4 regions of the Anoxynatronum sibiricum genome follow, and region 4 is predicted to be linked to each of the others. Evidence: riboswitches for the same ligand, from Rfam matches in the RefSeq annotation. Region 4 holds a riboswitch; each other region holds the start of a gene.

Region 1 (7,462 bases), on a different contig from region 4:
GTGCCAGCACCTTTCCCTGATGGAGTAGTAAAACCTCCTGACTGTACCGAGCCGCCAGGTTGAGGTCATGGATCACTGCAATAACAGAAATCCCTTTTTCCTGGTTCAGTTTTTTCAGCAGCTCTAAAATCTCAATTTGATGATGGATGTCTAAAAAAGACGTGGGTTCATCCAGCAGCAGGAGCGTTGGCTCCTGTGCCAATGCTTTTGCAATCATCACCCGCTGACGCTCACCACCGCTGATTTCATTGATTAATCGCTCTTCCAAATGATCTACGCTGGTCCATTGCATTGCCTGATCTGCTATTTGACGATCATGGGCATCTTCCTGCTGAAAACGGGTCAGATGCGGATTTCTTCCCATCATCACCACATCATGCACGGTAAAGGCAGCCCCGATATCTGTCTGCTGGTGAACAACTGCCATTTCCCGGGCCAGTTCGGCACTGCCATATGTTTCCAGTGCCCGTTGGTCAATGAGTATGCCGCCGTCGGTAGGCTTTAAGTTTCGTGCAATATTTTTTAGCAGTGTGGTTTTGCCACTGCCATTGGGACCAATGATGGATAAAAATGTCTTTCGTCCAATGACCAGATTCAAAGCTTTCAGAATCTGTCTTTCATTATAGGCAAATGAAAGGTTGTTTAATTGAATGGTTTTTCCCATGAAGCTTCATCCTCACCCATTGAAGAGATCTCTACGAGATCTTTTTTGACCGGCGTAACAGGTAAATAAAAAAGGGAGCACCCGCCATGGCTGTTAGAATACCCACCGGTAATTCAGTAGGCGCAATAACGGTGCGGGAAAGCGTATCTGCCACTATTAAAAAAATACCACCGGCCAGCCCCGAAGCAGGAATGAGGAAGCGATGATCGGGCCCAGTGAAAAACCGGGTGGCGTGGGGAACAATTAAACCCACAAAGCCAATAATGCCACTGACAGACACCATAAAGGCAGTCATCAAAGTGCTGGTGATAAGCAGTACCCGTTTAACCCGTTCCACCGGCACCCCTGTGTTGGCAGCTGTATCTTCACCCAGCAGCAACAGGTTCAGATCACGTGAATAGAACATTAGCACAGCGGTTCCAAACAATGCCGGAAGCACCACAAGGCCCACATGCTGCCATCCCCTGGAAGATAGACTGCCCAGGGTCCAGTATACAATACTGTTCACATCTCGTGAGGCCATTACCATTAGAAATGACAGAATGGCCGTGAAAAACTGACCGGTGGCAATGCCAGCCAACAACAATGCCGTTACCGGCACCCGGCCACCAACTCGGGCCAGCCGATACACAATACTTGTTGCCAGCAGTGCACCTGCAAAGGCCATCATCGAAACCGCTCCAAAACCAAGCAGGCTTTGATTCAACCGAAGCACAATGGCCACAGCCGCCCCCAGCGCCGCACCAGATGATGTTCCCATAATGAAGGGATCGGCCATAGGGTTTTTCAGCATCCCTTGCATTGCTGATCCGGCAACTGACAAACTGCCTCCCACCAGAAAAGCAAGGGCAATGCGAGGCAGTCTTATGTGCAGCAGGATGGATTCATGGGCCAGAGATACCGAAGAAACATCCACCCGATCTCCCAGCCAGGGGAGATAGGAGGCAATCACTCGCAGCACGTCTCCAGGAGCAATGGCGGCAGCTCCCACAGAAGCTGCCAACACAACAGCCATGATCAACACACCCATAAGACCTGTAAAAATCAATGAACGGCGATGTGTTTGCCTCATTTAGAACACCTCTGGATGAATGGCTTCTGCAAAAAGGCGTAATGCTTCAACAATACGAGCCCCCGGCCGGGAAGCAATGTTAGGCTCCATCAGTTCAATACGGTCATTCTGAATAGCAGCAATCTGATCGTAACCTGGTCGCCGGCGCACTTCATCCCGATAAGCTTCTGCTGCAGCTTCAGTCATACTGTCGAAATCTGCCACATGTGGCGGCATAAAGTAGATGGCTGGGTTTTTTTCCACCAGCGCTTCCACGCTATACATGGGATACGCACCTTCAGCGTCTCCCGCGATATTCTCGCCGCCGGCCAATTGTATCAGTTCATGGATAAAAGACCCCGGACCAGCTGTTTGTAATGGTTCATCCCACACTTGATAAAAAACGGGAACTCGCGGCAATTCACTGACTTTTCCAACAATCATATCCATTTCGGTGGTTAGCTGATCCACCAGCGCCGTTGCCGTCGCTTCTGTTTCTGTCAGTCTTCCAGTTTCGATAATTGACTCAAATACTGCTTCAACAGATTCCGGTGTCATATCAATCACCGTGATTCCCATGGCAGTCATTTGATTCACTGCTTCCGGTTGCCCACCTGAGAAGGTAAACACCAGATCAGGTGCCAGTTCAATGATTCGTTCCAGATTAATGGTCCAAGAACTTCCCAACGTTTCTTTTTCAAGTGCCGCCGCCGGGTAGTCACAATAGTCGGAAACGCCAATGATCTGTTCTTCCAATCCCAGCGCAAATAATGTTTCTGTCTGGCTGGGTGACAGCGATACAATTCGTAATGGATGCGTCTCTGAAATCTGAAGGTCAACGCCGGATTCTCTTTCAGGCTCTTCATGATGATCTGTCTCCAAATGCTGATCGGCAGCATTGCAGGCGCTTATAAAAAGCCCCACCGCCAGTAAAATCAATGCCCACCGCCAGCCCTTATTCATCCGTCGTCGATTTCCCATATCGTTCTCCTCGTTTCTCGATTCATCTTCAGTTATCCGTCTTCATCACAAAAAAACCAGTCACCTGTTTCGCGCAGGCAAGCCGTCATTATTTCATGAGCAGGTTTCCTGACTTGGGTTCATTGCCTGTGCTGCGTCTTCCCGGAAGTAGTTCTCCAGTGACTTGTGCAGCCAGCTCCCCCTCACAGTGGCGCGACCGTGCCGGATTTACACCAGCTTCCCTCTCTGCTTCCATACAAGCATCACTCTTGAGTTAAATATATTCAGTTTGAAATCAATCTCAGCCTACCATTGAAAACACTTCACTGTCAACCCGATAAATCATTCAGATCTGTAAGATGGTGAGTATCATTACATCCTTGCAAGACGGGAAATGTGTCATGAAAAGAAATCACACTGATACTGCAGTGGTCAATTTGAAAACGCCAGTGAGCCTGCCAGTCATTGGCAATCCAGTGAGCCAGCAGACTTCGAATCGTGCCGGAATGTGCCACAACGGCTATTTGGCAGGCATTTGCTTTTTTTGAACAGATTAACAGTTCCTTCGCCGCTTCACTTACCCGATGGTGAAAGCTGTATAGACTCTCCCCACCCGGAAATGTATACCGGCCACGTTTTTCCATCAGCTGTGTGTATTCATCGGTATGTTGATCGCGAATTTCATCCATGGTCATTCCTTCTAAGGTGCCAAAATGCATTTCTTTCAGATTTTCCATGATCTCTATCCGATTTTGCTGCAATGCTGTGGGAAAGACCAGTTGTGCTGTGTGATCAGTTCTTTTCATGCCGCTGGTGATGACCTTATCAGGATTTTCTCCTGCCAGGCATCTTCCAAGTGCTTCTGCCTGCCGGATTCCCTTGTCACTGAGAACTGCTTCTGTCCAGCCACTCATTCGATTTTCCAGGTTGTGGTTGGTTTCACCATGCCTGATGAGCATGATCTTCATCTGTTTCACTCCTCTTGATGTTGTCTGATTATGATATGCATGCCCTGTTCAATTCAATGAGCCAGCAAGACTATCATCAAAAATACAACTTCTGATATTTCACTCAGCGCACCCAGCGTATCGCCTGTCATGCCGCCAAGCAAACGAGTGATAATATGGCGTCCAAGCGCAACTGTCATTAGTATCGCCAGGAGTGCACCTCCCATAGCAATTTGACGGGTCGCCACTAATGCTCCCATGCACACTCCCAGTGCCAAAATAACCTCAAACAAAGTGATCTTCCCAATGAATAGATTTCCCAGCCCATTTTCACGGGCATATACACTTTTCCAGGCACCCAACACCAGCGCCAGTCTTCCCATAACAGGTGCGAGAACCAGGCAGGTAACTCGCAGATGACCAGGCAGAGCTGTGTATGCAGTCAGTTTAAACAGCAGAACAAAAAGTAAAATCAGGGCTCCATGAGTCCCCAATCGGCTGTCTTTCATAATTTCCAGTTTGCGATTTCGATCACGGCCACTCATGCACCCATCAAAGGTATCAGCCAAACCATCCAAATGCAAACCACCTGTCAAGAAAAATTGGAAGAAAAGGGCTGTCAGCACACCCATCTGCACTGGTAACTGTTGAACTATCAGCCAGTAAATGCCGGCCGTCATTAATCCAATGACGATGCCTGCAGCGGAATACCATCCCATGGTTTGATGGTAGGTATCATCTGACACTGATTGAGTGGGAACTGGAAGAATCGTTAAAAACTGGAGGGCATGTAAAAATCTGTTGAACATCCCGTCTCACCCCTTCATTTTCTCCAGCGCATAAGCTGCAGACAGATTCAATCGATTGACAGGGTTGTGGGGTCGGTTGATGCGGCATTCTTCAAGCAGAGGGGAATGCCGGAAACCACCAAAAACACTTGATCAGCCGCTTCTGCCAGGCGTTGATTCACCCTGCCTGCAATATCACGAAAATCCCGGGACATTTTGTCACCGGGAACTATGCCCATGCCCACCTCATTGGTAATCAACACCGCTGGCACCTGCATCTCCCGGAGAACTTTCACCAACTCATTCATCTCTCTGTCAACACGGGCTTCCAATGCAGTCAGTGCTTCCGGTGTCAATGATTCCCAGTTTTCGGGAGCATTTTCCAGCATGAGATGGGTGATCATCAATGTGATACAGTCCAATATAATACCTTCCACTTTTCCCTGCCAGGCTGGAAGGCATTGGCGAAACCCATAATAGGCTTCCAGCGTTTCCCAGGAAGACGGTCTTTGCTGCCGATGACGTTGAATGCGCAGCCGCATCTCGTCATCATAGGCTTTTGCCGTGGCTATGTAGAGCACTTTGTCGCTTTTCTTCTTAAAAAGACCTTCGCCGAAACGACTCTTGCCACTTCGTGCACCTCCAGTGACTAGCGTGATGCCGGTGTTTTCAACCATACAGATGCCTCCCTGATGCGTCCTTCATCAATTTGAATGCCCTCAAGTTTCAGTAAAGCTTCTTTAATCTGAAGGCCTCCACCATAGCCTGTCAGCGAACCATTTTTTCCCACCACACGATGACAGGGGATCACAACCGAAATAGGGTTTTTGTTATTGGCCATACCAGCTGCTCTCACTGCCTTTTCATTGCCTGCAGCTTGGGCGGCCTGTTGATAGCTGGCCACTTTTCCATAGGGAATGGTGGTCAAAAAACGCCAGATTCGCATCTGAAAGTCGGTTCCCTGAAAATCCAAAGGCAGGTCAAACTGATGTTGTTTCCCTTTAAAGTAAGCTTCTACCTGTTTCAGGTAAGGGGTTATTCTTACCGAATCTTCCATCGGTTTTTCTTCAAATCTGCAAAGATCCATATCTGCCAGTCGTTTGAACTCCAAGGCGGCCAAACCAGTTTCTGAGGCAATCAGTGTCACCGGCTGCTGGTTCCAGTCAATTGATCCGTAATAGTATTTAGGCATCTTTCATCCGCTCCTTAAGCAGATTATATTCTTCTTTGGCTGCTTGCCATTGATCCCGTGCCTTCAGTTGAATCAGCCGCTTGTGCTTTATATCCGGGTGTTCCAAGGCCCGGTTGTACCAGAAGATCGCTTCTTTTGGCTCGCCCAGCATGCGTTTCAGTTCACCAATTAAATACGCTAAAGATATCTCATCCAGTCCTGCAACGGGAAAAGATTCATTGGTGTAAGCCACTTCAAGATGATCGAGGGCGTGTTTCAGGTGTACTTTTTCAAGGGATTTGTTTTCGGCTTCCCGGTAGAGCCATGCCAGTCGCAAGCATAAACTCCCCAGATATCCATTTGTTTTGCCCAGCAACGTACCGGTGAGCATTGCCAGTTTATGGGTTTCAATGGCCTGTGCGTGGGTTCGTTCACCGCCAAAATCTCGTTTCTGCCATTTTGAACTGATTTGTTTAAGAATCAAACCCTTTTGATCCAAGTTTAATGGTTTATGCTCGCTTTCTGTTACACTAAATCCACAATTGGGACAGACCCATACATTATAAAAAATGGGATTGATGTCTTTGTACCAGATATGAAAGTCCGGGTCTTTTTTGTCCACAGGTATTTTGCGAAGTCGCACTTTTTTGGTGGTGAATTTTTTACTGCAGACAGGACACATCAAGTCCTTGTCGTATAAGTATTTGTCCATGATCAACCTCCCTGATACGATGATTCCTGCCCGCCGGGCATTTCTTCCGGTTCACTGAAAAACCAGTCATTGACTGGGCGGGGTTTCGTTCCTTGTAAAATGATACCATTCACAGGCCGATAATAATCCCGTGAAATTTCTTCGCGCCGAATCTCCCGGCCATTTTCCCGATATATTTTGTGTGTCACAACTCGATAACCAGTTTTGGCTTCCCTCTCCACCTGTGTTTCACCTTCGTACAGGGTATTGTCATAACGGGTTTCACTGGAGGGTTCAACAACTTGTACCACCTGGGAGGCCAGTTCAATGTCGGGTCGGTCAGCACTTTTTCCGAAAATGCGAACATATAGACGATTTCCCCTCACTTCACTTTCAACAAAAATGGGACTATCTTCATTGTTGGCGAAACGAAAATCGAGGGACCCAAAAGCTACTGTGGCGTCCTGTCCACGAGGCACATACGACACAGGCAGTGAATGGTTGGTGCGCTCCACCACCTGCAGGTCTGCACGTATCACTGCATTGTAAAGGGTGGTGGAAACCTGGCAAATGCCACCTCCTATCCCCGGCACCAGTTCTCCCATTAGAATCACAGGTGCTTCCTGGTAACCGGCAGAAGCAATACGGGGCCCGGTGGTTTCGTTAAAAGAAAAAACATCGCCCGGTAATAATAGTTTACCGTCAATACTGCTGGATCCCTGACGCAAATTAGCTGTTCGTCCTGCATCACCAGCATTGAAAGTGGTACTGTATTCACTGATCACCGTTTCGATCTGACGCAGGTCTGCAGCTGTTGGATACACGAAGTGCTCTGTCACAACCAGATGCACTGGGGTGTCTTCAAGATTTGTCATTCGCTGATGAGCCTGCTGAAGGGTTTCTTCCAAATTCAGGGAAAGGCCCTGTTTTTCAGGCGAAACTATAAAAGCACCGTTTTCCCTGCGTATTTCTGCCGGATACTGTTCAATAAATATTTCCTGAGCAATGTCTTCAAGAAAACCTCTCAGCTGCATCTCTTCATAGCCATGGTCAAGAAACAATCGTACCGGTTGCTCACGCATCCGCCTGATATCAGTCATCCGGTCCAGCATTGTTCCCCTGCGGCCAAGTGCCATTGCTTCCTGAACTGCCTGATCATAATCATAATGAAAGCCCAGCGAAGTGTAAGG
Region 2 (7,462 bases), on a different contig from region 4:
TGTGCTGGCAGGGGTGGCGGTCTCTGCCTTTCTCAATGCCATGACCTCCGGGTTGATGATTCTCAACAGTGATGATATTGAAGTCACCTATTCCTGGCTGCTGGGAGGCCTCGCTGGCCGGGGGTGGTCGTACGTCAGCCTTATTGCCGGCTACACGCTGCTGGGAGTATTGGTAGCCCTGCTGCTAAGCCCTAAAATCAACCTGTTTTTGCTGGGAGAAGAAGTGGGCAGCAGCCTGGGGCTGCGGGTGCGTCTGTATCGGTCGCTCATCATGATCACTGCCGCCGTGCTGGCAGGCAGTGCGGTGAGTGTGGCCGGCACCATCGGGTTTGTGGGACTCATTGCCCCCCACATGACCCGGCTGCTGGTGGGGGATGATTACCGGTATCTGACCATTGGTTCCGGGCTCATGGGCGGGCTGCTCCTTCTAACGGCAGATACCGTGGCCCGCACCGTTTTTCGGCCGGTGGAACTGCCGGTGGGGGTGATCACCTCTGTATTGGGAGCGCCCTTTTTTCTGTATCTCCTCTACCGGGGCCGGGGCCGTTGAAGGAATGATGGAAAGACGAATAAGAGGATTCGTTGAAGGATTGATTGAAGGAATTAGTGAAGGTATCAATGGCAGTCAATAAAAAAACAGAGAAACAGAAAAACAGAACAATAGAAAGCTGGTGAATCAATGCATGACAGCCATCAAGAAATTCGGGACGCCCTGAAAGTCAACTTTCTGGGGCTGATACCCTGTGCGCTGAAAGTTCCCTTTGAAGAACGCCTTGACCAGTTTGTGGAAGCCCACCCAGCCTATGCATCTAAAACACTGGCGGTGGTGGCCAATGCCAATCGTCAGCTGGATTATTTTGAAGTGGTGGATCAGCTGGAAACCCCCGATGACCTGCCGGAGATCTTCATTGCTCCAGGATTCAACGGGTTTTACAACCATCACTTTATGCGCCACATGAAAGACACCGGAGTCTACCAAACCCTGAACCAACAGGAGAACTGTCCCCAGGCCTTGCGGAATGCGGGAGTGCTCGACCCGGAAGGCCATTATACATTGCTGGGGTTCAATCCCACCCTGCTGCTGGTGGATCGCACCTTTCACCAGGACCTGCCGGTGCCCCGGCGCTGGGAAGACCTGCTGGACCCCGTTTATGAAGGGAAAGTCGCCATTCGCGGTCACAATGATGAAGATTTTTGCGAAGGGATCTTACTCAATGTCTATCAAGAGCATGGGATGGAAGGCGTGGCGCAGATGGGCCGGTCTCTGAAAATGGGCCTGCACCCGGCACAAATGGTGAAAATGGCGGGCAAAGGAAAAGCAGAAGCCCCGGCGGTGGCGGCCATTCCCTATTCCTTCTCAAAACTCATCAAGGAGACCGATCAGGTGACCCTGGTCTGGCCTGAAGACGGTGCCATTCTCAATCCCATTACCTGTCTTGTGAAGAAAGAGGCACTTAAAACCATGCCAGCGCTGTGCCAACTCCTGGCCAGCGACGAAATGGCAGCCATTCTCTCCGGCGTGGGGTTCCCCCCCGTCAACGCCCATACCGCCACTGGCCTGCCCGGGGAAATCGCCTACAAATGGCTGGGCTGGGATTTTCTTCGCAGTCATTCCCTTGAAGACCTCAAAGCCCAGACAAACCAGGTGTTTGTTCAGGCTTTTCGAGAGGTGAGTTCATGCGACTAGTCACCGTATCTGGCCCTCCTTCTTCAGGAAAAACCTCGGTGATCATCAACGTCTGCAAAAGCATGCAGCGCCAGGGCATTGGTGTGGGTGTGGTGAAAATGGACTGCCTCACCACCAACGATGACAAGCTTTACACCAAAGCAGGCATTCCCGTGAAAGTGGGCCTGTCAGGCAATTTATGCCCCGATCATTTTTTCATCAGCAACATCGAAGGCTGCTTTCAGTGGGGCCAGTCCCAGGGGCTGGACATCCTCTTCAACGAAAGTGCCGGCCTGTGCAACCGGTGTTCTCCCCATATCAAAGAGGTGATGGGTGTGTGCGTCATCGACAACCTTATGGGAGTGAACACCCCCCAGAAAATTGGTCCCATGCTGAAACTGGCAGACGTGGTGATCATCACCAAATATGACATTGTTTCCCAGGCAGAAAAAGAAGTCTTCGCCTTCCGGGTACGTCAGGCCAATCCCCGGGCACATATCGTGCATGTGAACGGCATCACCGGCCAGGGAGCCGAAGAAGCCGCCACACTGCTGCAGGCAGCCGATGAAGTGAAGACTCTCAGCGGCAAGCGGCTGCGGTTTTCCATGCCGGCAGCCCTCTGTTCCTACTGCCTGGGAGAAGTGAAAATCGGCGCTGATTTTCAGATGGGAAATGTGCGGAAAATGCAGTTTCACAAATAGCTGCCACCCGGCACAAACTCCGGGTAAATCCTGCTTTTATCATTTTTCACCATAGCTTTTTAAGAAAGGTGGTGCGGAGACCATGCCTGCCGCAAACCAAAATCCAATCACACATCAGGAATTAACACAGAAAACACCCGCCGGGCAATCACTGTCTCCCCAAACGGTTCTCACCGACGATACCCACACAACCGGCTTCTTTGAAGCCGCCGGCCTCCCCCTTCCCCAGCAAGGCATCACCCTGCAGCAATACCTGCATCAATTGGAAGAGGAGCTGCTGGAAGATCTGGGCATCGACAGGGAAGACCTGGTGACCCAGCTGGCCTGCTATCTTGATCACATGAAAACCCTGCAGGCCGGCAACCAGTTGAAGGTGTCTTCCGTGACCATTGCAGGGGGGCAGAATAAAAAAGGAGAACCCGAAAAGGTCACAGTGACCATTCATCAGGGAGAAATCGTCTGCATTGTGGGTCCCACTGGCTCAGGAAAAAGCCGCCTGCTGGCCGACATTGAATGGATGGCCCAGGGAGACACTCCCACCAAACGGCACATCTTCATCAATGGGCAGGTGCCTGACAAATCCTGGCGTTTTTCACTGGAACATAAGCTGGTGGCCCAGTTATCCCAGAACATGAATTTCATTATGGACCTCTCCGTCAGCGAGTTCATTGAAATGCACGCCGAAAGCCGCATGATTCCCAAGCCTGAAGTGGCGGCAAAGGTGAAAGAAATCACCGAACAGGCCAACGCCCTGGCAGGGGAAATGTTTTATTGGGATACCCCCGTCACCGCTCTCAGCGGCGGCCAGTCCCGGGCGCTGATGATTGCCGATACGGCTTTTCTCAGCACTTCTCCCATTGTGCTCATTGATGAAATCGAAAATGCCGGCATCGATCGGAAAAAGGCCCTTGACCTGCTGGTCAGCCGGGAGAAAATCATCCTCATGTCCACCCATGATCCCGTGCTGGCTCTCATGGGTTCCAAACGCCTGGTACTGCGCCATGGTGCCATTCAAAAGGTGGTGACAACCACGGTGCAGGAGCAGCAGAACATTGCGCCCTTGCAGCAGCTGGATGAGCTGATGCTGTCCTATCGACATCGGCTGCGCAGCGGTGAAACCATCGATGAAATCGATTTGTCGCAGCTGATGGGAAGATAAGAATCGCGTTGACAATATCATATTATATGTATATGCTAAGTGCTGAGACAATTTAATACGATTTCAGGCGTGATGCCCGCGAGGGTCATCACTTAAAAGGGAAGTCTAGTGAAAATCTAGCGCGGTCCCGCCACTGTAAGAGAAGAGTTGCTTTCATTCACCACTGTGCCTGCGGCGTGGGAAGGAGGAAGCAATGATGAAGCTCAAGCCAGGAGACCTGCCTGTGATCGATGGTAGTGCCATGCCCACGTGGATCTGGGAAAGGTAGCTTAGCGTTGCGATTTTGTGCGACTCATAGCCCTTTGTTCCCCTGTGGAACAAAGGGCTTTTTGCGTGGACTGCTTTCAGGTGAAGCGATGGTAGTCCTCCCAAATTAATAAGTATAGAAGGCAAGTCCAAAATGCAATGGATTTAATCTAAATGCTAAAAAAGGCACTTTACAAATCTGCAGTAAATGATAAAATGAAAGCGTTCATTTAAATGCAAATCATTTGCAAGTAGAGAATAGGAACAACATGAGCCACCACCCACGAAAAATCAATTCAACCTGAAAGGATTTGATCAAATGAGCAAGTGCCTTCAAAAACATCACCCCATGCCATTTTCCAAGAGCAAAAGGGGCATGAAATGGACGCAACCGGCAGGGATGATCTTGCTGGCAATCGTGGCATTACTGGTCATAAATGGTTGTGCACCTCAGGAAACAGGGGATGAACAAGAGAATTCAACCCGCATCGTTCAGGATATGTGGGGCCGGGAAGTTGAAATAAAAGAAGAAGTCACATCGGCAGTCATCATCGAATGGGAGGGTTTGGCGGCAAAGTCCATGCAGATATTTGGCATTCAAGAGATGATTGTTGGTGTAGACGATTATGCCAAGAAAAACACCTTTCGCAATCATGTTGTGCCAGTGGTGGGAACTGTCCCAGACATCGGGTCAGCGTGGTCAGGGGTGAACTATGAGACCCTGGCCAACTTAAAGCCAGATGTGGTTTTCATGGAACTGTGGGTCACCAATGAGTCGGAAAAAGAGCTGCACTCAGATGCCATCAACAAAATCGAAGAGCTGGGCATTCCTGTCATCACCTTCCTGTCCCCCTCTTGCTTTGAAGAGCCACACATCGACACGGCCTGGGAGCATGTGCGCCTGGTGGGAGAAGTGTTCCAAAAACAGGAGGAAGCGGCAGCTCTGATTCAGCGAATGGATGAAAAAGTGGCTTTGATTCGCAGCCGCACACAGGGAATAGAAGCAGCAGACAAAGCCGATGTGGTGATTTTTGCCACCATGGACAATGTGATGGGCACCAAAAGCATCCAATCTTATTTTTTAACAGAAATCATCAATGCCAACAATCTCATTGAAGGCGGTGACTTTGTCAAGATATCAGAAGAGCAGCTCTTGAAGCTGGATCCTGATGTCTTGATTATCCACGGACACGACGGCTACCTGGACCCTGCGGTGGTTCGGGAGGGCAGACAGGCAGGTCTCAACTGGGGCAATGTACAACACCTGCAGGCCATTGAAAATGACAGGTTCATTAGTCTGGGATATGAAGAATGGCGGGCAACCATTGAAACACCTGTGGCACTTCTGAAAATGGCCAAAACCATTTATCCTGACCTTTTTGAAGACATTGACCTGGAAGCGGAAGAAGTGAACATGTACATGCAGGATTACGGTATGACCAGAGAAGAAGCCTTGAAGGCCATCGAAGCCCAGCGATACACTGCCATCGTAGAAGTCAACTAAACATCGGGTGAGGAGATTGTCCAGCATGAAAGTCTCTCAGAAAATTTATAAAGCACCAAAAAAAATCTCCTTTAACAATCAGAATAAAAAGAAGCTTATTGGCACGATGGGGCTGTTGCTGGTACTGGTCATGGCAGCCTCTCTCTGCATTGGAGCCTACTTCATTGATCCCAGAGAAGTTTTTCAGATTTTAAGGCACAAGCTATGGGGAGTGCCTGTTCCCAACGGAATGGCAGGCACCATCGTGTGGGATATCAGACTGACCCGCATTCTGCTGGCAGTGACCGTGGGGGCAGCGCTGGCCTCCAGCGGAGCGGTGTATCAGGGAATTTTTCGAAATCCCCTCATCGAACCCTACATTCTGGGAGTCTCCTCCGGCGCCGCCTTTGGAGCAGCTTTGGCCATTCTCTTTGAATTTCCCTACTCCCTTCAGCTGTTGGCGTTTTTCTTTGGGATGCTGGCGGTGACAGCCACCTACAGCGTTGCCAGAATGAATGGTGAAACGCCGCTGGTGACCCTGATTCTTTCAGGTGTGATCATCAGCTCCCTTTTTTCGGCCATGGTGTCTATTTTTCAGTATATTGGCACCGAAGAACAACTGCGACGACTGGTCTTTTGGCTTATGGGCGGGCTGTACCAGGCCACCTGGTCAGATATCAAAACCATCTTACCCGTTGTGGCGGTGGGGGTGTTGCTATTGTGGATGAACGCTTGGAAACTGAACGTATTATCTCTGGGAGAAACAGAGGCCAAAACCCTGGGCATTCATACAGAAAGAACAAAAGCTGTTTTGATGGTGACAGCAACGGCCATAACTGCTATTTCTGTGTCTCTCACCGGAATCATCGGTTGGGTGGGGCTCATGCTCCCACACGCGGCCCGGCTGATTGTTGGCCCGGATCATCGTTTTTTAATTCCTTTGGCCGCCATCATGGGAAGCATTTTTCTGGTGGTCTGCGATACCCTTGCCCGCACCATCTCCACAGGGGAAGTGCCCATCGGCATCATTACCGCCATTCTGGGAGCACCCTATTTGCTCTTCCTGCTAAGGCGGCGATCAAACTATATGGGAGGCTGAACAGTGACCATTCATGTGGAGCAACTTTCATTCAGCTATGGGAGCCATCAGGTGCTGCGGGAAATCAGTTTTTCAGTGCCAAAAGGACAGCTGTGCGGTCTTTTTGGCCCTAATGGAACGGGTAAAACCACCTTGTTTAAATGCCTGACAGGCGTCATGCCGGGAAAACATGAGCAGCACATTTTTCTGGAAGACAAGCCTTTGCACGGCATGCCCCCGAAACAAAGAGCACAGATGATGGCCTATGTACCCCAGGAACATACACCCCCTTTTCCTTACCAGGTGAAAGAAGTGGTGTTGATGGGGCGCACACCCTATATGGGAGGTGTGTATGGCCCTAAAACCTCTGACTATGAAGCCGCTGTTGAAGCCATGGAGAAGACCGGCATCACCTCTTTGGTAGAGGTGCCATACACCCAGTTAAGTGGGGGCCAGCGACAACTGACATTACTGGCCAGAGCCTTTGCACAACAAACAGAGATGTTGCTGCTGGATGAGCCCACCGCCAGTCTTGACTTCAAAAACCAGATGCTCCTGTGGAAAACCATTCGCAGCAATATGAAAGCAGGCAAGACAGCCATTATTTGCACCCATGACCCCAATCATGTTTTTTGGTTCTGCGATGCAGTGGTTGTGCTGGGGCGTCAGGGAAGCATCATTGCCCAGGGGCGCCCCCAAGACGTGCTCACCGACGAAGTACTGCGGGAGATATACGGTGAAATCAGCCAAGTAGAGCAAATTGGACATCGGTCGGTGGTGATGCCTTTTCTGGACACCGTGATGGATATGTAAACGGGCAGGAGGATTGAAATGAGGAAAACAGAAGCGCTGACAGAAGCTATTCGCCACAGATGGGATCATTGTGCCAGCCATTACGACGAAGGGTACGATCATGCTGTCAAAAGTGATGCAGAGAAGCAGTTGTGGATGAAATTGCTGCGTCAACTGATTGGAGAGTCGCCCAGAAATATTTTAGATATTGGAACAGGTACCGGAAATCTGGCGTTCATGCTGGCAGAACTGGGATACAGTGTTAAAGGGGTTGATCTTTCGGCAGAATTACTGGCCATCGCCAGGAGCAAACAGCCCCCACATATGGGAAAAGTGG
Region 3 (7,462 bases), on a different contig from region 4:
TCGGATTTCAACATCTTGTGGATGCAGATGAAGTGTTTCAAATCGAAATTGAAAAGGCTAAAGAAATGGCAGTCACAGATGATGATATTCTCATCGAAAGCGAGCCGGGGCTGGAAGTCAACGAACTGGCACGTGCCATCCATAATTATTCGGATCGATCAGAAAAAGTATTCAAAAAAATTGATTTTGCCCAGCTGACAATGAAAGAGATTGAAAGTACAATGTTGGAGTTTAGAGTTTACAGTGAGGGTAATAATTTTCAAATTGGCGATTTAAATATGGCCAATGGCGGAACCGTTTTTCTCAGGAACGTTCAAAGAATGCCATTATTCACGCAATCTTTTATCCTTCAAATTGTCAAAGGAAATTCTGTGTACAGTGAATCCTTTGGGTTGCATCGTGTGGATCTGCGGTTCATTGTGCACTCAGAGGTGCCTCTGGAGCCGTTGGTGAAAGCGGGTCATTTTTCAGAAGCCCTCTACCATCGCATATCGGGTCGAAAACTGACAATCCCCCCGTTAAGAAAAAGGAAAAAACGCATTCGTCAAATATTACTGCACATATTTGAAGAGATGAAAAGAGTCTATGAGAATCGTGACATTCGACTGTCATCAGAGGCAGTGGAAGTGCTGGCAAATTGTCATTGGCCTCAAAATCGCATTTCAGTTGAAGCCGCCATGGAGAAAATTGTTCGCCTGGCCAATGTGAAGCTGGTAACAGAAGAACATGTGGTACAGGTGCTGCCAGATGAATTTGAGCGAAAGAACGGTCGTTTTGAAACCTACCAGATGGAAGAAATTGAAAGAAAAATCATCATCGAATTATTGCAAAAGGGATATGAAAAAGAACGCATTGCCCGTGAAATGGGCATTGGAAGAGCGACACTTTATCGAAAAATGGATAAATATGGGATTTGTGCTGAAGACCACACGGCAGAAAAAATTGTTTTCTTGAAAAGATAACTTAAATCGTAGGAGTTGAAAGAGATTGAACAACATCAATTCTCATAGGACTGACCAATCGTTAAAATTGTCTGATCGTATTGCAAATGTGTTGAAACGCGAAGTTGTGCTGGCGGTTGGATGCACAGAACCGGTTGCCATCGCACTGGCGTCCTGCTATGCGACGAAGCATCTGACAAGTGAATTGAAAAGAATTCATTTAAAAGTGAGCGGCAGTGTTTATAAAAATGCAAAAGCGGTGGGAATTCCGGGCACTGAGCAAACGGGAATCGAAATGGCCATTGCGCTGGGAGCATCAATGGTGGAGCCGGTGTTTGATTTGAAAATACTTTCCAAGGTCACCGAAATTGAACAGAAACGAGCACAGCTATTGATGGAGAAGGTTGACATTAAGGTAGAAATATTCTATGACCAACCCAGCTTATGGATCGAAGTGGAGGCAGAAACATCCTCCGAATCTGGCCGGGCGATCATTAAAGACAGGCATGATAACCTGGTCTATCTCGAGATGAACGGGAAAACAGAAATTGATTTGCTTCAGGAGTCATTAAGCTCCCTTCCGCCATTGGATCATCTGCTGGATGTGACACTGAAAAATCTGATGAACACCATTCGGGAAATGTCATTGGCAGAACTGAGTTTTTTGCTGGAAGGCATTGACTACAACATGAAAATGGCCGATTTTGGAATGCAGATGGATCGGGGTTTGAAATTTGGAAAATCATGGCAACGTGTTATGAAAAAAGGATATGGATCAAACGATGTTGGAAGTTTAATCAACATGTATACAACGGCTGCATGTGATGCGCGGATGTCGGGCGTTCAACTGCCAGTCATGACCAGTTCAGGAAGCGGTAACAATGGCCTGATTGCAGTGATTCCCATTGCAACGCTGGCAGATAAAATGGGCGTAAAGGATGAAGAAAAAGCCAGGGCACTGGCCATCAGTCATGTGACAAACTCAAAGGTAAAGCATCATATCGGACGGCTTTCACCTGTCTGCGGATGTGGTGTTTCTGCTGGTGCCGGAGCAGCCGCTGGAATGGCTTACCTGATGGGAGCATCCACCGAAGAAGTTGAGTACGCAGTCATCAACGTGATTTCCAGCCTGGCCGGCATGATTTGTGATGGTGGAAAAGTGGGGTGTGCACTTAAACTGTCCGCCAGCGCATCCATGGCCTGGCAAAGTGCGCTGCTCGCTGTGGAGGGAGTCAGAATCCCGGCAGGAAACGGGATTGTCGGTGATGACGTGGAATCCACCCTTAGAAACCTGGAAAGTGTCAGCATCGAAGGAATGCGTCAGGTTGACCGGGCGATCATCGGGGTCATGTAAAGTCCGGCAGATGAAAACAATCAGTTACTGGGAGGTCGGCGGTATGTATGGTGCTCAAGTAAGGAAACAAGTTGATCAACTATCAGAAATGATAGGAAAAACGCCTCTTCTTAGAATAACCTACCGCCTTCGTGGCGAGGTGTATTCTCTATACGCCAAGGCAGAACACTATAACTTAACAGGCAGCATCAAAGACCGAATGGCACTTCATATCATCAGGAAGGCTTATGAAGAAGGCGCCCTTAACCCCGAAGACATGATTATTGAAGCCACCAGTGGAAATACTGGTATTTCATTCTCTGCCATTGGAAGAGCGCTGGGCCACCCCGTTATGATCTTTATGCCAGACTGGATGAGCCATGAACGAAGGAACCTTATTCGAAGCTTTGGGGCCGACATCTCTCTGGTAAGCAGCGAAGAAGGTGGTTTTTTGGGCAGCATTCAAATGGCAGCAGATAAGGCTTTGGAGCTGCAGAGCGCTTTTTTGCCGAGACAGTTCTCCAACGAAAACAACAGCAATGCACACTTTTTGTCCACCGGCCCGGAGATTGTCGAACAGACTCAGCGGCTCAATGACCGTCTCCAGGCTTTTGTAGCGGGAGTCGGAACCGGGGGCACTGTCATGGGGATAGGAAAATTCTTAAAAGGGTATGATCCCAAGGTGCAGGTGTATCCGCTGGAGCCCTTGAACTCACCCACCTTATCAACCGGGCACAAGATTGGCAAACACCGTATTCAGGGCATTTCCGATGAGTTCATTCCAGATATTGTCCGGCTGGATCAACTGGATGAAATCATAGGCGTTGACGATGGTGATGCCATTATCATGGCCCAGAAAATGGCAAAAGACCTGGGGTTGGGGGTTGGTATCTCTTCAGGTGCAAATGTGCTGGGCGCCATCAGCGTGCAGCAGCAATCTCAAAGCAATCAATGTGTGGTAACTGTTTTGCCTGATGATAATAAAAAATACCTCAGCACCGATTTAATGAAACCGGAGCCCGCTAAGGAAGGGTTTTTGGCACCGGAAGTTGAGCTGCTGGATTACCAAGTCTGTCGGTGATCCTGAGTGATAATAAGGACCTGCCTTCTGGCAGCTACCCAACTGCCAGGGCAGTATGGTTGCCAGAAGGCAGGTTCTTTTGATATACTGAAAAAAGCAATGAGAATCAGCAACGAAATTCATCATTTTCATAAGAGGACCATCAATTGCCATCAGATGACAATTTCATGATTTTTTCAGGTGCTCCCTTTGGGAGCTAAACGGGAAAGGGGTGAAAGTCCCCTGCAGCCCCCGCTACTGTCAATGCAGATGAAAACGGCAACATACCCACTGAAACCTACGGGTGATCACTAAATGATCATATCCAATGTTTTGGGAAGGGGCCGTGAGTAAGAGGAAGCATAAGCCAGGAGACCGGCCTGAAAACACCTGCTCACGCTTCGGAGGGAAGCACCTGAGGGATGGCGCGGCCAACGAATCACTGGCCACCGGAGCCCATACACCGGCACACCGCACCGAGTCCTTGAGGACCCGGTGTTTTTTTGTGGCATGTGGCATAGGAAATAGCATACGCAAAAAACTGTGGACAACGTTTTTTTAAGGTTTTGCTATTCTATACACTATTCCTTATCACCTATCCACTGAAAAACTGCTGTAGGCAGTTTTATTCTGAAAGGAGCATGAATCTATGAAGGAACAAGTCAACGCTGTCACCAAAGAAAAAAAAGGCCTGCTGATTCTGGCCCATGGCAGCAAAGTGAAAGAAACAGACGAAACCGTGAAGCGGCTGGCAGAAGCAGTGAAAATTCAAACCGCCGACACCTTTGATGCCGTGGGGTATGGGTTTCTTCAAATGGCCAACCCCACCATGGCAGAAGCCGCCCGGAAGCTGGCGGAAGCCGGCGTCACCCGCGTTCACATCGCCCCCTTCTTTCTGTTTCGGGGCAATCACCTGCGGGAAGATATTCCCGAAGAACTGGAAAACCTTAAAAAAGAGTACCCTCACCTGAATTTCACCATGGGAGGCTCCATCGGCGACCATCCTGCCATGACCCGGGTACTGCTGGATCAAATCGAAAAAGATCTCAGTGCCTAAAGGCTTGCTTTCTTAAAAAGCACATGTGACAATAATCTTTATAGGCGTTGCAGATGATTGGATCAGCGGGGCCTATCATTTCAGAGATGTGATGCGTCACATCATCAGGAGGCGATTTCATGGCAAGCACCCCCGGATTTGTTCTCGCCGGCACCCACAGCGGTGTGGGCAAAACCACCCTCACCCTGGCCCTGCTCCAGGCCCTGAAAAACCTCAACCTGCCCATTCAGTCATGCAAAGTGGGGCCAGATTTCATTGACCCCCGGTTTCACGAAGCGGTCACCGGCACCCCCGCCTACAACCTGGATGCCTGCCTGCTGGGGGATGACACCATGGTGAACCTTTACGGTGAAACCCGCCTGCCTGGCCACCTGACTTTGGTGGAAGGCGTCATGGGCCTTTTCGATGGCCGGGGTAGCCGCCACGAAGGCAGCAGCACCGCCTGGGTGGCCCGGTGCCTGGAGCTGCCCGTGGTGCTGGTCATCGACGGCGGCGGTCTTTCCACCAGCGCCGCTGCCCTGGTGAAAGGTTATCGGGACTACGACCCCGCCGTGAAGCTGGCCGGGGTGATTGTGAACCGCATCAGCGGCGAAAAACATTACCGGTTAATCAAGGAAGCCATTGAAAGAGACACGGGAATTCCCTGCCTGGGGTGGATGCCCCGGGAAGCTTCGTTCCATTTGGAAAGCCGTCATCTGGGCCTGGTTCCCGCCATTGAGGTGGAATCCCTGCGCCAGCAGATTCAGGCCATGGCCCAGGCAGCAGCGGCACACATTGAACTGCACCGCCTCCCTGGTGTGGCCCAGTGTATGGACGCCTGCGTTTCCGGCTCGCCACATGAGCCGGTACCCCAACATTCACCCATCAACCGCTTCAGCCACGCATATCAGCATTTCCCCACCCCCCGTCATACCGTGGGAGTGGCCTACGATGCCGCCTTCCACTTTTATTACCAGAGCAACCTGGACTGGCTGCGCCACCAGGGATGCCGCCTGATCCCCGTCAGCCCCCTACAGGACCCGACCCTCCCCGCGGATCTGGACGCCCTTTATCTGGGCGGTGGCTTTCCCGAGATGTTTGGAGAAGCTCTGGAAGCCAATGCATCTTTTCGGGAATCCCTGCGCCGGCGAGTGGCCGAAGGACTCCCCGTATACGCCGAATGCGGCGGCTTTCAATACCTGTGCCGCCACCTCACCGATCTGGAAGGCCGCACTTGGGAAATGACAGGGGTGTTTCCCGCCGCCAGCCGCATGACCAGTCGGTTACAGCATTTTGGTTATTGCCGGGTCACCACCCTGTCAGACCAGCCCTATTTTCCGCCGGGCATCACCACCTGGGGCCATGAATTTCACCGTGGTGTGGTGGAATCGTTGCCGGCAGCGCATCAGCCAGGTGAGGAGACACGCATCAATGGCAGCGGCACCGGAAGCATTTCTGGTGAGATTACCACCCCAGTACTCACCATGGAAAAACCCACCGATACCGGAAGCACTGACACCGGAAGTAATGCCACTGAAAGCACAGCCGCCCCAGGTTGGACCTGTGGCATGACCGTGAAGAACACCTTTGGAGGCTTTCCCCACGTGTTTTTCCACACCAACCCCGCCTTTGGCATGGCCTGGATAAAGAAGATGTAAACAAAGAAAACAAAGACCTGATGATTCCGGGAAAGAGAAATGATTTCAGGAAAGAGAAAGGAAGAAACCGCCATGACTACGAAAGCTGCCACTGCCAATGAAGGCAACGACTCCCTGGCCCATACAGCCCCCCGCCCATCCACCCCCCGGCGGGACTTTACCCTGCTCCCCGTATCTCCGGAAAACACCCTGGTCATTGCCTGCGATTCCTGCGGCGGGGTGGGCGACAAGCCGGAAGATCTGGTACCTGTTTCCCCAGAAATTACGGGGAAATTCACCTGTCGGGTGGCTGCTATGGAAGTGATGTCCACCGGGGCGATTCCCTGCCTGGTGATCGACACCCTGGCAGTGGAATGGGAACCCACCGGCCGTCGGATCATGGCAGGCATTGAAGCCTTTCTGGAAGAAGCCGGCATTCCCCTCGTCCCCCTCAACGGCAGCACCGAAGAAAACTTTCCCATGAAGCAAACAGGCATGGGCATCACCGTCATCGGCCAAGTGCCTCCCCAGGAGCTTCGCAGCGGCATCGCCGCTCCGGGACAGCTGCTGGTGGCCGCCGGTATCCCCAAGGTGGGAAAGGAAATCCAGCACCCCGTTGATCCGGAAATCCTATCCATTCAGGATTTTATCACCATTCGCCGCCACCCCGGCGTGGCAGATCTCATCCCCGTCGGCTCCAAAGGCATTCAGGCAGAAGCCCGGCTGTTGGCCGCCCTGAACGGGCTGAGCCTTGAATGGCAAGCCGATTGCCCCCTGCCCCTGGCAAAAACCGCCGGTCCTGCCACCTGCGCCGTGGCCGCCATGACCCCCGAAGCACTGGCGGCCCTCCGGGAGACCATCACCACCCCCCTCACTGTCATCGCTGCCCTGACGTAAGGCTGGCATAAGGCGGGCATAAGGTTCTCCTACTTCTTTTATCCAGATGGCTTTTGCGATCATTGCTCTTGATATTGCTACAGTAATGTTGACGGTTTTATCCTGCAGATCAGAAAGGAAAACGCCCATGAAGCCCTTTCCGCCCATCGTCCATCATCCCATCATCGCCCGGTGCCCCGGGTCCTGCGGCGAATTTTTGCAGGGATGGCTGGACGGCAGCGAAAAACTCATTTCCTATGCCATCGACTGCTACAGCCAGGTCACTCTGGCACCGGCCCCCGCCCCCGATGGGCATGCCGCCTTCCGCCGGGACCATCCCCGGGCCTGGGAGCTGGCCGTGGCCATTGTGAAAAATCACTTGGGAGAAGACGCCGCCCGGTCCCTTCCCTTCACCCTTGTGCTGGAATCCCAGCTGCCCCGGGCCAAGGGAATGGCCAGCTCAACCGCCGACCTGGCAGCCACAGCGGCAGCGCTGCTCACCTGGCTCAACCAGCCCTTCGACGGCGAAATCCTCACCCGCCTCTGCACCCAGTTGGAGCCCACCGACAGCATCATCCA
Region 4 (7,462 bases):
TTCTGAAATATCGGTGGCGATACCGGCAGGATAAATACCGGCGCGCGCTGTCGCAATGGCTCTCTGATCAATATCAGTGGCAAAAATGTGAATTTGGTCATTTCGTTTCATCTTCTCCTGATATTCGGAAATCAGAATGGCAAGGGAATAGGCTTCTTCACCGGTGGAACAGCCAGGCACCCAGATGCGCAGGGGGATCTCTGGGGGTCTGTTTGCAAAAAGGGTTTCAACATGTTTTTCCAGGGCTTCAAAGGCTTCTGGGTCTCGAAAAAAGCTGGTAACCCCAATGAGGAGATCGCGAAAAAGTGCCTCCACCTCCTGGGGAGTCTGCTGCATGTATTTCACATATTCTTCAAGGGTATCTGTTTGATGCACCGCCATGCGTCTTTCAATGCGGCGGTTAATGGTACTGGGCTTGTATTGGGAAAAATCATGCCCTGTCTGGTTTCTCAGCAGCGAAAATATTTTCTTCTGCACATCTTCAGTGACCTGCGTCGCTTCAACCGGCAGAACCGATTTGCCATAATGGTGGGCTGCATAAGCCATCAATTGTGCCGGCATCTCTTCAGGAGAAAGCGTGTAGTCCGCCAGGTTTGTCGCGATGACACTTCTTGGCATTCCGTCATAATCAGAGGAATCCGGGTCCTGTGCCATGACCATGCCGCCTTCTTCTTTTACCGCTCTTACGCCAAGGGTGCCATCACTGCCGGTGCCAGACAGCACAATACAGATGGCGCGTTCATGCTGATCTTGTGCCAGCGAACGGAAAAAGAAATCAATGGGCAGCCGCTGCCCCCGGGGGGCCGTCGGTTTCTCAAGTTGCAATGCACCCTGCGAAAGTGATAAGTTATAGTTAGGCGGAATAATGTACACACAGTTGGGTAAAACAACCATGCCATCCTCCACTTCATACACTTTCATATGCATATCAGTGAGCCGCCGGATCAAATCTGCCAGCAGGCTTTTATGATCGGGTGCCAAATGCTGCACCAGGACAAAGGCCATGTCAGGCTGTTTGTCAGCAGGCATTCCTGAAAAAAAAGCTTCGAAAGCTGCTAAGCCGCCTGCGGAAGCGCCAATACCGACAATGGGAAACTGGTTTTTTGAGGAGTGTTCTGTTTTCTCTTCCGGCATAAAAGATGCCTCCTAACTTAATAAGTACAGGTAAGTCGTTTGCTTTTCAGATTTTTCTGATTCCATCATCTTATATCTACCCAAACTCATCGCATCCACCCAAATTTATTATTTTTACCCATTTTTTTTGTTTTTATCCATTTTTTATCCACATTTTTAAATCCATATTTATATTTCTTATCCCCGCCAATCGATGTCAGCCAAATTACCCATGCGTACACCGACTTCTCCTCGCTGCTTCAAATGAGATACTCCTTTTGTTCAACAACGTTCAACAACTTTCACTAGCTTTATCCAGCAACTCTCACCCCTGGCCTTCAAATCCTGATAATTCCTTTCCCGGGAAGCGTTTAAACCCATCGAATCCGGATATCATCTTACTGCGGGATCACGTTACAGGCTTACCCGTATATCGATCTGCATGTGCAGGTTGACTCGTCTTGTCGAAATATGGAAATGGGGTAAATGCATGAACATGCACCAGCTTAAAAAAATGGGCAACGGCAAGGGTTTCATTGCGGCACTCGACCAGAGTGGCGGCAGCACCCCCAAAGCATTGGCAGCCTACGGCATCTCAGAAGACCAGTACACCGGTAAGGAGAAAATGTTTGAACTCGTCCATGAAATGCGCTCCCGAATCATGACCAGTCCCGCTTTCACTTCTGGTCATATCCTGGGTGTCATTCTGTTCGAGCAAACCATGGACAGTTTAGTTGACGGCATGCCCACCGCAACCTACTTATGGGAAAAGAAAGGGATTCTTTCCTTCCTAAAAGTTGACCAGGGGCTGGCAGATGTTTCAGAAGGCGTCCAACTGATGAAGCCCATGACTGGTTTGGATGAGCTGCTGGCGCGCGCTGTAAAACATCACATATTTGGCACAAAAATGCGTTCTGTGATCAAAAGCGCTGTTCCCGAAGGGATTCGAAAAATTGTCGACCAGCAGTTTGATTACGGGAAGCAGATTCTTGCAGCCGGACTGGTTCCCATATTAGAGCCGGAAGTGGATATTCACAGCACCGACAAAGCCGAATCTGAACGGCTGTTGAAAATTGAAATTCTCAACCATCTCGACCAGTTGCCTGAAGATGCACTGGTAATGCTGAAGCTCTCCATACCAGATCGGGATGGTTTTTACCAGGATCTCACCACCCATCCCCGGGTTCTGCGCGTGGTGGCTTTATCCGGCGGTTACAATCGGGAAGAAGCCGTTGAACGCCTGTCCCGAAACCCGCATCTCATCGCCAGTTTCTCTCGCGCACTGGTGGAAGGGCTGACCGCACAGCAAACAGACAATGCCTTTAATGCCATGCTGAAAGATGCCATTCGGGATATTTACATGGCATCCATCACCTAACACCGCCGGCTTTTTGATTTTTGCATTGCTGCCTCCCCGGCAGGCCGACTTTCCCTTTGCCGGCGACTGCAATTTGACAAGCCTTTCGCCAGCACCTATACTGAAGTCAGAAGAAACTTGAAGAGGCTTAAAGAACGTGAAGAAGCTTGAGAAGGTTAAAGAAGCTTAAGAAACTTGAGAAGATTAAAAGAAGCTTAAAGAAGCTTGAGAAACTATATGACATTGATTTGTTTAAGGTGCTTTCGCAGGAAAGAGAATCGGGAAGACCGGACATGCCGGCGCGGACCCACCACTGTGAATGAGGACAATGCCCTGACAGGCCACTGGGTGACCCTGGGAAGGCAGGGCGGCGGAAGACTCATGAGCCAGGAGACCGGCCTTGAACAATGACCATTGCTGCCTGCCGCAGCGGTGGTTTGACATGGATTTTAGATGGGAAAATCCCTGGTGGCTCGCAGCCTGCCAGGGATTTTTGCATTGAAACCATGAGCGCATCAGTATGAAGTATCTTTTGACTATTGACTATCAATCTGATGACTATCAATCTGAATCAGAAAGCAGGAAGCCTTCATGCCCACGCCGCCCGCAGCCAACCACGCTTCAATGCTGAGATCAACCTCATTGCTGGTGACCCACCCCGGCCTTGCCATTGTCAACGCCTTTGTGGTGCTGTGGGGCATGGTGCTGCTGGAGCGGCCGGAAACAATGGCACTGCTGCTGCCAGTGCTGTTGCTTTTTCTGTTCACCGGCAACCGGATGACTCCCGCCGCCTGGTGGCGGCTTCTCATGGTTCTGCCCATGCTGCTGGTACTCACCCTGCCCCTGCTCATCGCCCAGGGCTGGCCGCCGCCCCATGAAAACCGTCTCATCGCCGCCACCCTGGCCCTGCGGATCTTCAACGCCACCCTGGTGCTGATCTACCTGGGCACCAGCCGCAGCCGCGAAGCATTGCTGGAAGGCCTCACCCTTCTGAAAATGCCTGAGGTGATGACCACCATTCTCCTCCTCAGCTTTCGCTACTTCATCATGGTGCGCCAGGATGTCATCAGCGGTCGCCGGGCCCTCCAGTCCCGGGGCATGGAAAAACTGTCCCTTAGAGAGCAGCTTCCCTTCTGGGGAGAATGGATCGGCGGCTTTTTTCTGAAAGCTTCCGATCATTCCGAACAGGTTTACCGGGCACTGAAGGCCCGGTCTTTCAATGGCCACATTCCCTCAGAGACACCGCCCCCCATGGGGCTTGTGGAGAAGGGTGTCACCCTGCTGCTGATCCTGTTATTTCTGTGTTTCATCTTTCTGGAAAGGGGGTTGCTGCCATGATGGTTCACATCCAAAACCTGTTCTATACCTATGGAGACGGCACCACCGGCCTGAAGCAAATTCACCTGCAAATTGCCCCCGGCCGACGCACCGCCCTGCTGGGCGTCAATGGCAGTGGTAAAACCACGTTGCTGTACCACCTGAACGGCACTTTTCTGCCCCAGCAGGGCCAGGTAACAGTGCTGGGCATTCCCGTCACCCGCCAGACGCTCCCCCAGCTGCGGCGGCAGGTGGGATTTCTCTTTGATTACCCAGACCACCAGCTTTTTGCCACCACCGTTGCCCGGGATGTGGCCTTTGGCCCCCGGAATCTGGGATTCTCCAAGACAGCAACAGCCCAGTCTGTCACCCGTTCCCTTGATCAGGTAGGCCTGGCCGCACTGGGAGAAAAGCCGCCTTATCAGCTGAGCCTTGGGCAGAAAAAACGGGCGGCCATTGCCGGTCTGCTGGCCACCGACCCCCAACTCATCGTATGTGACGAACCTTTTTCAGGCCTGGATCCCCATGCTCAGGAACAGTTTCGCCAGGTATTGGATGAGTGGATTGCCCAGGGACGTTCCCTGATTTTCAGCACCCATGATCTGGAACTGGCCTATGCCTGGGCAGACGAAGTCATTCTGCTGCGGGAAGGGGAAGTGCTGGCCCAGGGCCCGCCTCTGGAGGTGCTCACCGACGCTCCCTTGCTGACAGCCGCCAAGCTCCCCATGCCCCTGCTGGCCCGGCTTTTTGCCGGTCATCCCCGTCAGCCCCGAAATGTTGAAGAAGCCCTGGCCTTGATAAAGGACTGAGCCTCAACTCAAAAGTGATTCAACTTCATTCGCTTATTGAGAGAAGATCGAGGTGGCGTCACGCCTATCGAGGTCGAGCAACTTCTGATGCATGACCCACAGACGTATGACCTGCAGACGTATGACACACATTTGACAAACAGGCTTTCTCCCCCTATACTGAAGGTAACTGAATCGGACAATCCTTTTAAGGTGCTTCGAAAGAAGAGAATCGGGAAGCCGGGCAAGCCGGCGCGGACCCACCACTGTAGATGATGACAATGCCCTGTCAAACCACTGGATCAAAAGATCTGGGAAGGGAAGGGCGGCGGAGGAATCATGAGCCAGGAGACCGGCCTTGAAAGCAGCCAGCAAGCATGGGATGTATGCCTGTTTGGCGACCAGAGGATTTTTGATGGGAAAAACCCTTGGCCAATGGCCAGGGGATTTTTTTTGTCAGTCCTGTCCCTCCCTGAAAGGATCATCTATTCAGCTCACATACACCACGTTCACATCAACCTTTTTGGGAGGAATCAATCATGAAAAAAAACATTTTGAGCCTGACCATCCTGCTGCTTCTGGCCGCCCTGCTGTTCCATGGATGTACCGGCAGCACTGCCGAAAATGACCATGGCCACGAGCATGGCGACCTGCCCTACGAATGGAGCGGCGAACTGAATCTGGAAATCGGAACTTACGAAATCACTTTTGAAGAAAGTGAAGATGAATCCATGGACCTGGCCTTTGTACTGATGGATGGTTCCATCACCGATCTGGAACATCACGGCCAACACGTGCTGGAAGCAGAAAAAGAAGTGATTGCCGCCGATGGCACCTTCACCGCCCTGCCGGATTACGGATACACCCTGAAATTGAACCCGGCGGGTACTCATTTTTACTTTACCATTGAAGAAGCGGGGCGGTACATGCTTTTTGCCGAACACCTGCCGGAAGAGTTTAACCTGCAGTTTTTAGGCCAGACCGGCGAAGTCCTGACCCCCGAAAATCAAATAACCCACTAAGCGAATGTACACCAAGAGATGATAACCACTCTTGAACACCCATCAAAGGAGGCAATGAGCCATGCATTTAGCCGACGGTGTGTTGAACGCCCCCACCATCGCCATTACCTATGCGGGTACCGCAGCCCTGGTTGGCTATGGTCTGAAACAGATTCAGGAAGAAGAAATCCCTAAAATCAGTCTGATGACAGGCACTTTTTTTGCCGTCTCCCTCATCAGCATTCCCGTGGGCCCCTCTTCCATTCATCCCCTCATTGCAGGGCTGCTGGGAGTGATGCTGGGACGCCGGGCACCCGTCGCCCTCTTCATCGGCTTGCTGCTGCAAGCCATCCTGTTCCAGCACGGCGGTCTCACCAGTCTGGGGGCCAACACCCTCATGCTGGCCATTCCTGCCCTCACCGCCCGCCAGGTGTACCTGCGGCTCTCTCTGAGTCCCTTAGTGAAGGGAATGGTCGCCGGCGCGCTGGCCACCGTGCTCACCGTGGCTATTCTGGTGCTGTTGCTGGTAACCAGCCAGCCCCTCTTTGCCCGGGGTGCCGCCTCAGTGGTAAACCTGCTGATCATCGGCCACCTTCCCCTGGTGGCCATCGAAGCCGTCGTCACCGGCTTTGCCCTGCAGCTGATGGCCCGGGCCAAACCCCAGTGGCTTGAAGAAGGAGGGGTTGCCTGATGCTGGTTTTTCCGTCTTTTCCGTTTTTCTCCAGCCGCCATCGACTGATTTTTCCTGCTATTTCAGCCATGGTCATCATGAGCGCCATGCTCTTCATGGCCCTGTGGCAGCCAGTCTGGGCCCACTCCCTGCACATTGATCCCCTTGAAGGGGACCGGGTGCAGGTTTCCTATGACGGAGGCGGCTTTTCCCGCCGCACGGTGGTCACCGTACTGGACCCCATCGGCCACGTGATGGAAGAAGGCCGGCTGGATGATGAAGGGATCTATGCTTTCGGTCATCTGGAAAACCCCCACACCATTCTGGTGGATGACGGTTTGGGCCACCGGGCCCAGTGGATCGTCGGCACCACCCAGCGCCGGCTTCACAAATGGCCTGTGGTGGGTGGTATGTGGGTGCTTTTCGGAGGCGTCGCCTGGTTCTTCCACCGACGAGTCCATCACAAGCGGTCTGTGATTTCATGAAAAAAACACACCTGAAAGAAGGTCAATCAATGAAACAGTTATCTTTAGTCCCTCTCCGCAAAACGAATCAGCTCCCCACCAACGTCTTTCATGGAAAACAGCCTTTTACACTGCTGCTCACCCTCCTGTTGGCGATGATGCTTCTTATCACTGGTTGCAGCCCCGCTGCCCCCGCTGCAGCGAACGAACCCGCCGGTACCCCCGCAGCTGAAAGCACCGCCCCCGCTGTGGCAGAAGCCAACACCCCTGTTGACCCTGACGCTGAAATTGTACTGGCCGGCCGTCGTAACCTGGCCCCCGGCGAACGGGACGCCTACTACTGCAGCTCTATTCTCTTTGTCTGGGAACCCCTGGTGAGTCAGGACAGTAACGCCTCTCCCATTCCCGGCCTGGCAGAAGACTGGGAAATGTCAGAAGACGGCCACCAGTGGACCTTCCACCTGCGCCAGGGTGTTACCTTCCATGACGGCACCCCCTTTGATGCCGATGCGGTGCTGGCCAATTTTGAACGTATGGGCGGGGAAGTCAAAACGTCTTCTTTCTATCCCCTTCATGTCGACACCCACTACCCCAATCTGCAGGAAGTGCTCAAAGTGGATGACCATACGGTTCAGCTGGTCTTTTCCCAGCCTGCCCCCACCCAGCTTTACAACATGGTGAACTTCGGCAGTGCCATGTACAGCCCTCACAACTTCTCAGAAGATGGTTATTTCAACGGCCTTGCCCAGGGA

Evidence for each region. Region 4 has a riboswitch for cobalamin ahead of AAIG11_RS11755 (CbiQ family ECF transporter T component). Riboswitches for the same ligand answer to the same signal wherever they lie in the genome.
Region 1: it holds a riboswitch for cobalamin, as region 4 does, so the genes downstream of both, AAIG11_RS04960 (ABC transporter substrate-binding protein) here and AAIG11_RS11755 (CbiQ family ECF transporter T component) in region 4, are expected to answer to the same signal.
Region 2: it holds a riboswitch for cobalamin, as region 4 does, so the genes downstream of both, AAIG11_RS13970 (ABC transporter substrate-binding protein) here and AAIG11_RS11755 (CbiQ family ECF transporter T component) in region 4, are expected to answer to the same signal.
Region 3: it holds a riboswitch for cobalamin, as region 4 does, so the genes downstream of both, AAIG11_RS06985 (sirohydrochlorin chelatase) here and AAIG11_RS11755 (CbiQ family ECF transporter T component) in region 4, are expected to answer to the same signal.

What each region holds. Positions count from the first base shown of each region.
Region 1 covers NZ_JBCITM010000003.1:267,345-274,806, reverse strand. Annotated here, with positions in the region: gene AAIG11_RS04970 (ABC transporter ATP-binding protein) at 1-664, opposite strand, end outside; gene AAIG11_RS04965 (FecCD family ABC transporter permease) at 696-1,736, opposite strand; gene AAIG11_RS04960 (ABC transporter substrate-binding protein) at 1,737-2,696, opposite strand; cobalamin riboswitch at 2,778-2,961, opposite strand; gene AAIG11_RS04955 (histidine phosphatase family protein) at 3,005-3,643, opposite strand; gene cobS (adenosylcobinamide-GDP ribazoletransferase) at 3,697-4,431, opposite strand; gene cobU (bifunctional adenosylcobinamide kinase/adenosylcobinamide-phosphate guanylyltransferase) at 4,479-5,087, opposite strand; gene AAIG11_RS04940 (methylated-DNA--[protein]-cysteine S-methyltransferase) at 5,060-5,602, opposite strand; gene AAIG11_RS04935 (DUF2225 domain-containing protein) at 5,595-6,293, opposite strand; gene AAIG11_RS04930 (VanW family protein) at 6,296-7,462, opposite strand, start outside.
Region 2 covers NZ_JBCITM010000017.1:63,741-71,202, forward strand. Annotated here, with positions in the region: gene AAIG11_RS13950 (FecCD family ABC transporter permease) at 1-550, shown strand, start outside; gene AAIG11_RS13955 (ABC transporter substrate-binding protein) at 680-1,687, shown strand; gene AAIG11_RS13960 (GTP-binding protein) at 1,678-2,367, shown strand; gene AAIG11_RS13965 (ATP-binding cassette domain-containing protein) at 2,450-3,526, shown strand; cobalamin riboswitch at 3,575-3,765, shown strand; gene AAIG11_RS13970 (ABC transporter substrate-binding protein) at 4,149-5,276, shown strand; gene AAIG11_RS13975 (FecCD family ABC transporter permease) at 5,302-6,354, shown strand; gene AAIG11_RS13980 (ABC transporter ATP-binding protein) at 6,358-7,146, shown strand; gene AAIG11_RS13985 (class I SAM-dependent methyltransferase) at 7,165-7,462, shown strand, end outside.
Region 3 covers NZ_JBCITM010000005.1:179,933-187,394, forward strand. Annotated here, with positions in the region: gene AAIG11_RS06970 (sigma 54-interacting transcriptional regulator) at 1-962, shown strand, start outside; gene AAIG11_RS06975 (L-cysteine desulfidase family protein) at 1,054-2,295, shown strand; gene AAIG11_RS06980 (PLP-dependent cysteine synthase family protein) at 2,306-3,355, shown strand; cobalamin riboswitch at 3,517-3,732, shown strand; gene AAIG11_RS06985 (sirohydrochlorin chelatase) at 3,984-4,391, shown strand; gene AAIG11_RS06990 (cobyrinic acid a,c-diamide synthase CobB) at 4,511-6,028, shown strand; gene AAIG11_RS06995 (AIR synthase related protein) at 6,101-6,904, shown strand; gene AAIG11_RS07000 (GHMP family kinase ATP-binding protein) at 7,032-7,462, shown strand, end outside.
Region 4 covers NZ_JBCITM010000012.1:25,039-32,500, reverse strand. Annotated here, with positions in the region: gene AAIG11_RS11770 (chemotaxis protein CheB) at 1-1,134, opposite strand, end outside; gene AAIG11_RS11765 (hypothetical protein) at 1,221-1,355, opposite strand; gene AAIG11_RS11760 (fructose bisphosphate aldolase) at 1,604-2,491, shown strand; cobalamin riboswitch at 2,709-2,887, shown strand; gene AAIG11_RS11755 (CbiQ family ECF transporter T component) at 3,095-3,808, shown strand; gene AAIG11_RS11750 (energy-coupling factor ABC transporter ATP-binding protein) at 3,805-4,596, shown strand; cobalamin riboswitch at 4,770-4,950, shown strand; gene AAIG11_RS11745 (hypothetical protein) at 5,115-5,597, shown strand; gene AAIG11_RS11740 (CbiM family transporter) at 5,659-6,267, shown strand; gene AAIG11_RS11735 (hypothetical protein) at 6,267-6,731, shown strand; gene AAIG11_RS11730 (ABC transporter substrate-binding protein) at 6,761-7,462, shown strand, end outside.